Regions from separate parts of the Nodosilinea sp. AN01ver1 genome, predicted to be linked through region 1. Evidence: riboswitches for the same ligand, from Rfam matches in the RefSeq annotation. Region 1 holds a riboswitch; the other holds the start of a gene.
What was found. Region 1 has a riboswitch for cyclic di-AMP ahead of ACQ4N7_RS19500 (SLC13 family permease). Riboswitches for the same ligand answer to the same signal wherever they lie in the genome.
Positions count from the first base shown of each region.

Region 2: it holds a riboswitch for cyclic di-AMP, as region 1 does, so the genes downstream of both, ACQ4N7_RS18105 (universal stress protein) here and ACQ4N7_RS19500 (SLC13 family permease) in region 1, are expected to answer to the same signal.

Region 1 covers NZ_JBNXVS010000028.1:32,652-37,142, forward strand. The annotation lists gene ACQ4N7_RS19495 (phosphoketolase family protein) at 1-1,770, shown strand, start outside; cyclic di-AMP (ydaO/yuaA leader) riboswitch at 2,178-2,320, shown strand; gene ACQ4N7_RS19500 (SLC13 family permease) at 2,431-3,768, shown strand; gene ACQ4N7_RS19505 (alpha/beta fold hydrolase) at 3,861-4,491, shown strand, end outside.
Region 2 covers NZ_JBNXVS010000024.1:52,135-56,625, reverse strand. The annotation lists gene ACQ4N7_RS18115 (aspartate carbamoyltransferase catalytic subunit) at 1-621, opposite strand, end outside; gene ACQ4N7_RS18110 (hypothetical protein) at 620-1,267, shown strand; gene ACQ4N7_RS18105 (universal stress protein) at 1,363-1,938, opposite strand; cyclic di-AMP (ydaO/yuaA leader) riboswitch at 2,037-2,198, opposite strand; gene ACQ4N7_RS18100 (aldo/keto reductase) at 2,455-3,432, opposite strand; gene ACQ4N7_RS18095 (peroxiredoxin) at 3,532-4,083, shown strand; gene speE (polyamine aminopropyltransferase) at 4,481-4,491, shown strand, end outside.

The DNA of each region.
Region 1 (4,491 bases):
GGCTACAAGATTGCCAACCCTAGCATTCTCTCCCGCGTGTCCCATGAAGAGCTGGAGTGCTTGTTCAGAGGCTACGGCTACACCCCCTACTTTGTCGAAGGCAGCGACCCCGCCGAGATGCACCAGAACATGGCGGCGGTGATGGAAGAGTGCGTGCTCAAGATCAAAGAGATCCAGCGAGATGCCCGTGTCAACGGCAACCTGGAACGACCTCGCTGGCCGATGATTGTGCTGCGCACTCCCAAGGGCTGGACCGGGCCTAAAGACGTTGATGGCCACAAGGTGGAAGGGTTCTGGCGATCGCACCAGGTGCCCATGGGCGGCATGCACAGCAACCCCGAGCACCTGCGCCTGCTGGAAGAATGGATGCGTAGCTACAGGCCTGAAGAACTCTTTGACGAGAACGGCACCCTAGTTCCAGAGCTGAGAGATCTGGCTCCGGTCGGCCACCGCCGCATGAGTGCCAATCTGCACGCCAACGGCGGTATGCTGCGCAAGGCGCTGAAAATGCCCAACTTTCGCGACTACGCCATCAACGTGCCTAAGCCCGGCAGCGTTGAGTTTGAGAACACCAAGGCATTGGGCATTCTCATGCGCGACGTGATGCGCGACAACCCCACCAATTTTCGCCTGATGGGGCCAGACGAAACCGCCTCTAACCGACTAAACGCCGTCTACGAAGTCACTAAAAAGGCCTGGATGGCCGACTTTTTGCCTGAAGACCTCGACGGTGGCGAACTCTCCCGCGAGGGCCGGGTGATGGAAATGCTCAGCGAGCACACCCTGCAGGGCTGGCTGGAGGGCTACCTGCTGACCGGTCGCCACGGCCTGTTTCACACCTACGAGGCTTTTGCCCACGTGGTTAGCTCGATGTTTAACCAGCACGCCAAGTGGCTGGACATTTGCAAAAACCATGTACCCTGGCGGCGATCGGTGTCGTCGCTCAACATTTTGCTGTCGTCGCTGGTGTGGCGGCAAGACCACAACGGCTTTAGCCACCAGGACCCCGGCTACGTCGATCTCGTCACCAACAAGAGCCCCGATGTCGTGCGGGTTTACTTTCCGCCCGATGCCAACTGCCTGCTGTCGGTGGCCGACCACTGCTTCCGCAGCGTTGACTACATCAACGTGATTGTCTCCGACAAGCAGAGCCACCTCCAGTACCTGACCATTGAGGAGGCGGTGACCCACTGCACCAAGGGCATCGGCATTTGGGACTGGGCCAGCAACGACGACTGTGGCACCGAGCCCGATGCGCCCGATGTGGTGATGGCCTGCTGCGGCGATATTGTCACCAAAGAATCGCTGGCGGCCACCGCCATTTTGAGGGAGGAGTTTCCCTTCTTGAAGGTGCGGTTTGTGAACGTGGTCGATCTGTTTACCCTGATCTCCCACGGGGAGCACCCCCACGGATTGAGCAACCGCGATTTTGACTCGCTCTTCACCCCCGACAAGCCGGTGATCTTCAACTTCCACGGCTACCCCTGGCTAATTCATAAGCTGGTGTACCGCCGCTCCAACCAGGAGCGCATTCACGTGCGGGGCTATAAAGAGCAGGGCAACATCAACACGCCGCTGGAGCTGGCGATCAATAACGAGATCGATCGCTTTAGCCTGGTAATTGATGTGATCGATCGCGTGCCCAAGCTGGGTTCGGCGGCGGCTCACGTCAAAGAAAAGATGAAAAACAAGATCATCGGGTGCCTCACCTACGCTCACACCGAAGGCAAAGACCAGGACGAGATTACTCACTGGCAGTGGCCCTACTAGGGTCGAGATTGACTCAGAAGCCCACTAACCGAAAGCGGTCTGGGAATCAGGCCGCTTTCAGTTTGATCGGTGATCTAGAGACGAGACGACATATAGCTACAGTCAATTAGATTAGGACGCAGCAGGACCGTCATTCCCGTGGCCACGGGAATCCATTAGAGAGCAGCTACTCCAGCGTAGATTCTCGCTTGCGCGGGAATGACGGTCAAAAGTCATCTTTGGTAACACGTCCTAATCGTGACGGCTACGGCTATACCAGTTCGCTGTCCTAGTCTGGGCCGCACTGGCCAGCACCGCCTCACGCGAACTGGCCAGTGTTCTAAATTTTAAGAAACATTGCGAGTTAGTTTGTGTAAACGTGCCGATTGTGGATCGCCTGTAAATGTGTTAGATTCTTTCCCAATTCAATAGTTACACTGCCTAATTCAGCTTTTGCTGAAGCGGAGGAACCAACCTTTGGGGCTTATCTCAGGGCGAATCGTATCGCCAGAGAAGGGGATCTCTCACCTCTCGCCCGTCAGCTAACTCCGTCGGCCTTGGGAGAGAACGTACTGGAAGCTTTTTCTAGCGCTATCCGTAGTTCTCCTACGACTGTTAACCCCCTCGGTGAAGGCTATTCATCGAAGGGTTTTTGTATAGCACCACAACAGGAGACAGGGTATGGAAACCTGGTCTGAGATCACCGCGTCGGTGATCTTTTTTGGGGTCTTGGCCCTGATTGCTACCGAGCGACTGCATCTGACGATCGCGGCCTTTTTGGGGGCGATGCTGCTGATTTTTCTGCACGTGTTGACCCTCGATCAGGCGATCGCCTACATCGGCCACAGTCACGCCACCCTGGCTCTATTTTTTGGGGTGATGGTGATGGTGCGCGCCTTTGAGCCAACCAAAATTTTTGAGTACCTGGCGACCCAGATGGTGATTATGGCGCGGGGGGAGGGCAAGCGCCTGTTGCTGGGCATTGTGGCCATTACCACCCCCGTCTGCGCCATGCTGCCCAACGCCACCACGGTAATGCTGCTGGCTCCGCTGATTCCGCCCATGGCGGCAGAACTCAACATCAACTTTGTGCCGCTGCTGATCTTGATGGTGTTTGTGGCCAACAGCGCTGGCCTGCTGACCATTGTGGGCGACCCGGCCACCTTTATTGTGGGCAGCTCGATCAACATGAGCTTTTTAGATTACTTGCTTAAGCTCAGCCTGGGGGGCGTGGTGGCGATCGCGACCATTGTGGTCATGCTGCCCATTCTCTTTCCCAATACCTGGCACAAGAAGCTGGATGACCTCGACCACTTGCCCCGCCCGGTGGTCAACCACCCCCGCATGCTGGCTCTGGGTAGCGCGATTGTGGGGCTAGTGCTGGTGCTCTTTGTGGTGGGCGACAGTCTGCCGGTGCCCATTTCACCGGCGGCGATCGCGCTGCTGGGGGCCGCCCTCTGCCTGCTGCTGACTCACCACAGCGGTATCGACACCGTGCAAAACATTCTGCGCGATGTCGACTGGAGCACGCTGGTCTTTTTTATGAGCGTGTTTGTGCTGATTGGCGGTCTGCAAGAAACCGGGGTGATCAGTTCGGCCTCAGGTTTATTAGGGGTCGTAATCGGTCAAAACATAGCCCTGGGGTCCATGCTGCTGCTGTTTGTAACCGGCATTCTCTCCAGCCTGATTCCCAACATTCCCCTGGTGGTGGCCATGGTGCCGCTGCTGAAGGAGTATCTGGTGAATGTGAATCTGGCCGGGCCAGAGCTGCTGTCGCCCGACTTTGCCGGGCAGATACCGCCTGAGATTTTGCCCCTGTTCGGGGCGATGATGTTTGGGGCCACCCTGGGCGGCAACGGCACCCTGGTGGGTGCGTCGTCAAACATCGTGGCGGCGGGCATCGCCGAGCAGCACGGCAAGCCAATTTCCTTTCGGCTGTTCTTGAACTATGGCCTGCCGCTGATGGCGCTGCAACTTGTCGTCATCAGCGTCTATGTGGGGGTCCGATTCTTGCTGTAGCGGGCCTAGGTCAGGGGCGAACTGCGGGATAGGATGGGTTTGCCTCTGGTTATGTGGCGACTGTCAAACTATCCCTGAAAGGATCTAATGCGATGTCAACCGATCAGATAACCTGGAGCACCTGGCAGGAGTTCAGGTCTGCCCAGCAGGAGGCGGTCTTAGCGGCGGGTACAGCCGCCCACATTCCCGTCACCATTCGCTATATCGATCGGGGGGAGGCCAAGCTCGGCACCGTTTTGCTGATGCACGGCATACCCACCTGGGGCTACCTCTACCACGCCGTGATTCCGCCGCTGGTGCAGGCCGGCTATCGCGTTTTGGCCCCCGATTTTTTGGGCCACGGCTGGTCAGACCGCCGCGATCGCTTTGATCGATCGTTTCAAGATCAGGCCCGTATGATTCTGGCCCTGCTGTCATCGCTGGGCCTGGAGCGGGTGGATGTGGTGGGCCACGATACGGGCGGTGCGGTAGCGCTCATCTTGGCGATCGAGCACCCGGCGGTGGTCAATCGCCTGGTGATTACCAATGCGGTCTGCTACGACCGCTTTGACGACGACATGCTCGACTTTGGCCATCCGCTGCGGTGGAAGCCGCGCCCAGTTGCCGAGCTAGTTGCCGCCCTTGAGGAAAGCCTGGCCGCTGGTCTGTCTAACCAGAGCCAGCTCACCGCCGAGTTCCGGGCAGGCATTATTGCGCCCTGGGCCAGCGAAGAAGGCAAACTGA
Region 2 (4,491 bases), on a different contig from region 1:
AGTGGGTGGGGCGGCCAGGTGTACCTCGGCCCCGCAGGCGGTGAGGCACCACAGGTTGGAGCGAGCCACGCGGGAGTGCAGAATGTCGCCGACCAGGGCAATTTTTTTACCTGCTAGCAGCGCGGCGGTCGGGTGATCCGGATTTAGGGTCAGGCCCAGCGTGAATAGATCGAGTAGGGCCTGGGAGGGGTGGGCGTGTAGCCCATCGCCGCCGTTAAGCACGCCGACTCCTGTTTGCAGCCGGTCCATTTCGGCGGCGATCGCCCCCGGCACCCCCGACTCCTGGTGGCGAATGACCATCAGGTTGGTGCCCATGGCCAGGTACGTCTTGGCGGTGTCTAGAATGGTTTCACCCTTAGTCAGCGACGAGGTGCCGGGGGCAAAGTTGAGCACGTCTGCCGACAGCCGCTTGGCGGCCAGTTCAAAGCTGCTGCGGGTGCGGGTCGAGGGCTCGAAGAACATATTGGTGACCACTAACCCCTGCAGGGCGGGCACCTTACGGGTGCGGCGCGACAGCACCTGCCAAAAGCTCACCGCTGTTTCCATTACCGTTTCTAGCTCCGCCGCCGTAAAATCGGCCAGCGACAGCACGTGTCGTCGATTCCAGGAAGCACTTGCCATGACCCGTTGTCCCAACCCAGTTCAATACCGTCCTCACCATACCTGGCTTGGGTGCCTAGGGATAAATTTTGGCCAGCGCTCTGGGGCGATTTTCCTGGCCCTGCTGGGATTGCTGGGGGGGTGTGCTGTGGCGACGGGAGGCACAGCGACCGCACCAAATACCGCCAGCTCCAATGACGCCGCGATCGCCACTCCGTTTGAATCCATTGCCCTGGCCCCTAGCCCCGCTGAAGCGTTAGTCAACGCCAGCCGCTTGATGCAGGCCAAGGCCCGCCGCCTAGTGGCGCCCGCCGACCCGGTGGCCGTCGATCTCTACACCCTCGACGAGCGCTGCGAAAACTACCGGCGAGAGCCCATTCTCGTGCCTCGTCCTCAGAGTATGGAAACCACTGTCGATCTGATCCTGGCTGAGCAGGCCATTCCAGAGCTAACCCTTTCGGGGTATCGCACTCGCTTTGATCCAGAAACCAAGATCGTCACCATTGACCTGCGCGTGGCCCGCACCTCGCGGCGGGTGCTACAGTCGCTGTCGGTGTGCGAACAAAAGGCGCTGCTGGGCAGCCTGCGCGAAACGCTGGTTAACCAGCCCGACTGGAAGATTGAGTCGGTGACGTTCACGAACCGGGGCACCCCCCTAGTGCTGTGAATTCAAAGCCTGTATGCGCAGGGGCAAGCGATTGTTTGCCCCTGTCTACTGGTCTACTGGGAGGCACCAGCCTGACGTCTAGATCGGCTTAGAGACTACTTGGGTAGCCCCAGCACAGAGCACGGGGTTTGAGTATCTAGCTGCTGCACCAGGCGGTGCTTAGCCGTATGACAACCAACCAGCAGCACTTCAGCCTCGATCTCCTTGGCCACCTGGCTGAGCTCCGTTGCCACCTGGCCGACCCGCAGGTGGGCATTGAGCGACCCACGCCATTCACTAGCTAGGCAGCGGGCCTGCCAGAGTATGCGATCGGCATTGGCGATAGTTTTGGGGCGAGTTTTATCGACCACATAAACTACATGCACCTGTACAGGATTGGGCTTGGCCAAACGAGTTTGATGGGCTACACATAGGGCCAGGTCGAGAGCCGCCTGACTGTGGGCCGAGCCACTGTAACCCACCACAAAATTAATCGTTTTCTCGTCGATGTTAAGGCCTGCAATTGGCGGTTTGGGCCGCAGCAGTAGAACAATCTTTTTGGCCAGATCGCGGCGACCCAGGGCCGCTTCTAAACGCATAATCATGGGCTTGATCGTGGCCTCGGGGGAAACCTGAGGGGCGATCGAATGGGACTGCCTTGATGGGGCAGAGAGGTGCGATTTGAGCTGCATGAGACCCTCCTGGAGCCTAATCATGAACAGCGAACAAGTCGTGTTAACACGACTTAGGACACTGAAACAATCAACGCATTAGCGTAAATGGTGATAGTTCAGTCTCCCTCAACGCCGACGAGGTTAGCTGACGGGCTAGGGTTGAGAGATACCCTTTTCCGATTACCCTTCATGGGGGTTTAAAGAACTCGGAAACACGCCCCTTTACTTGGTTCCCCCGCTCTAGCCGTTAGGACGACTAAATTAGGCTGACTTGTTCGATGTCTAAATTGTAGAAGGGAAAAATGAAAAGCGTCAACGAATCCTTAACATTGTGTGACTATTTGTATCGCTTAATACAGTCGTTGCTGTGAATAAATATTTTTATTTTTTCGGGTGAAATTACTAACTTAAATAGAAAGCATTGATGCATCACTAACGATGTTTTTAGAAAGGATTTTTCTGCTCAAACATCTTTCGTTAGAAGTATTTTTGAATTCTTTAAAGATAGATGGGGCTGCGATCGCAGCCCCAAAGCTAGCGATAGCGCTGGGTCAGCCGGTCGAGCCGCTCCAGCTCATCGGTAGTCAATTGCCAACCCAGTGCCCCCGCATTCTGCGCCGCCTGACGGGCATTTTTAGCGCCAGGAATGGGCATTACATTACCCTGAGCCACCAGCCAGTTGAGGGCCACCTGGGCCGGGGTGCGATCGCGCCTTTCACCGATTTCCCGTAGTGTCTGAATGACCGGCATCAGCTTGGTGAGACCGCTCTGGCTAAAGCGGGGGTCAAGCCAGCGGGCTCCGGTGGGTTTGAGATCGGCCTCTGGCGTATACTTACCCGTCAGCAAGCCCTGGGCTAAGGGACTGTAGGCGAGAATTGTGACCCCCAGTTCCCGCGCTGTGGCGATGACGCCATTGGTCTCCAGTTGGCGGTGAAGCAGAGAATACTGCACCTGATTTACCGCCAGGGGTACGCCCTGCGCGGCCAGATAGCCGTGGGCCTCGCGCATTTGGGTGGCAGAGTAGTTGCTCACCCCCACTGCGCCGAGGCGGCCCCGCTTGACCTCTGCCGCCAGGGCCTGCATCAGGTCTTTTTGGCTGAGCAGAAAACTCACCGGCTGATGCACTTGGTACAGCGCTACCGAGGCCACCTGAAGGCGATCGAGGCTGGCGGACAGGGCCTCGGCCACAGACTGCTTTGAAAAGCGCCAGGGCAGCGGAAAGTATTTGGTGGCCACTATCGCCTTCTGATCGGTCTGCTGAGGGCGCTGCTGCATAAATTGACCGATCAAACGCTCCGACTGGCCAAAGCCATAGATCTCAGCCGTGTCGAATAGGGTGAGGCCGTTGTCGAGGGTAGCGTCGAAAGCGGCGTGCAAATCGCTGTCGCTGTAGGCTTTGCCGTAGTCCCAAAAGAGCGAGTCGCCCCAGGCCCAGGTGCCTACGCCCAGGGCCGGTACAACCATGCCGTTGGGACCCAGCGTCACGGTTTGCAGATTGGCAGTGGGGGACATAGGACAGGCTCCGAAACTGGGAAACAGCGGGGATCGCGACAGCCTTATTGTAAACTTTGGTAAAGAGCTTTCAGAATCATCCCCAAGGAAGAACCTGACATGAACCGCCGTCATTTTCTGCAAGTCGCTCTGGGTCTCTGCCTGGTGTGCCTTAGTTGGTTGGCCGCGCCCCTGCCCGCGCTGGCAATGGGGGGTACCCAGATTCCGCTAGGCGAACCGGCTCCAGAGTTTACGCTGCCGACCAATGCTGGGGATGGAGAAATTTCGCTGGCAGACTTTCGAGGGCAGTGGGTGGTGCTGTACTTTTACCCCCGCGACTTTACCTCAGGCTGCACGATTGAGGCCCAACGGTTTGAGCGCGATATAGCGGAGTACCAGGCTCGCAATGCTCAGATTATTGGTGTCAGCGCCGACAGCGTTGAGTCTCACGCGGAGTTTTGTGATGCCGAGGGGCTAGAGTTTCCGCTGCTGTCTGATCCTAGAGGGGCGGTCAGTAAGGCCTATGGGTCTTGGCTGGGGGCGATGTCGCTGCGGCACACGTATATCATTGGCCCCGACGGCACTATGCAGGCTCGCTTTTTAGGCGTACAGCCGGTCATTCACAGTCGTGAGGTGCTGGCTAAGCTGGACGAGCTACAGCAGGCAGCGTAGGGGTTGAGGTGAAATAGGGTGGTTAGGGCCACCAATAGATTTGGCCACCGGCTATCGGCGAGAGAACGCGATCGCGATCGCTGTGGCATCGGGTATTCAAATAAAGACAGATCTCTCTCAATATGCGACGGTCAGGTGGGGTAGTTAGTCAAGATGGTTCTCCCCTAGGCTTGAGTAAATCATTTGGACGTCGCCAAAACTCAGGCTCGAATGCGATCGCGTCTCCCCTCCGGCCAAGCTGGTGTGATCTGCCCTACATCCAAATAGGACACTGAGCGTCTAAACCATTACAAGATGCCTAAGGTCACGGGTCGAAACGGCCTGGGCCAATAGACTCTAAACAGTGATACAGTAATCGATCTTTGATTTGGGCCACCTCTAGGGAGAGAAAGGGCGCATGAATTCGCT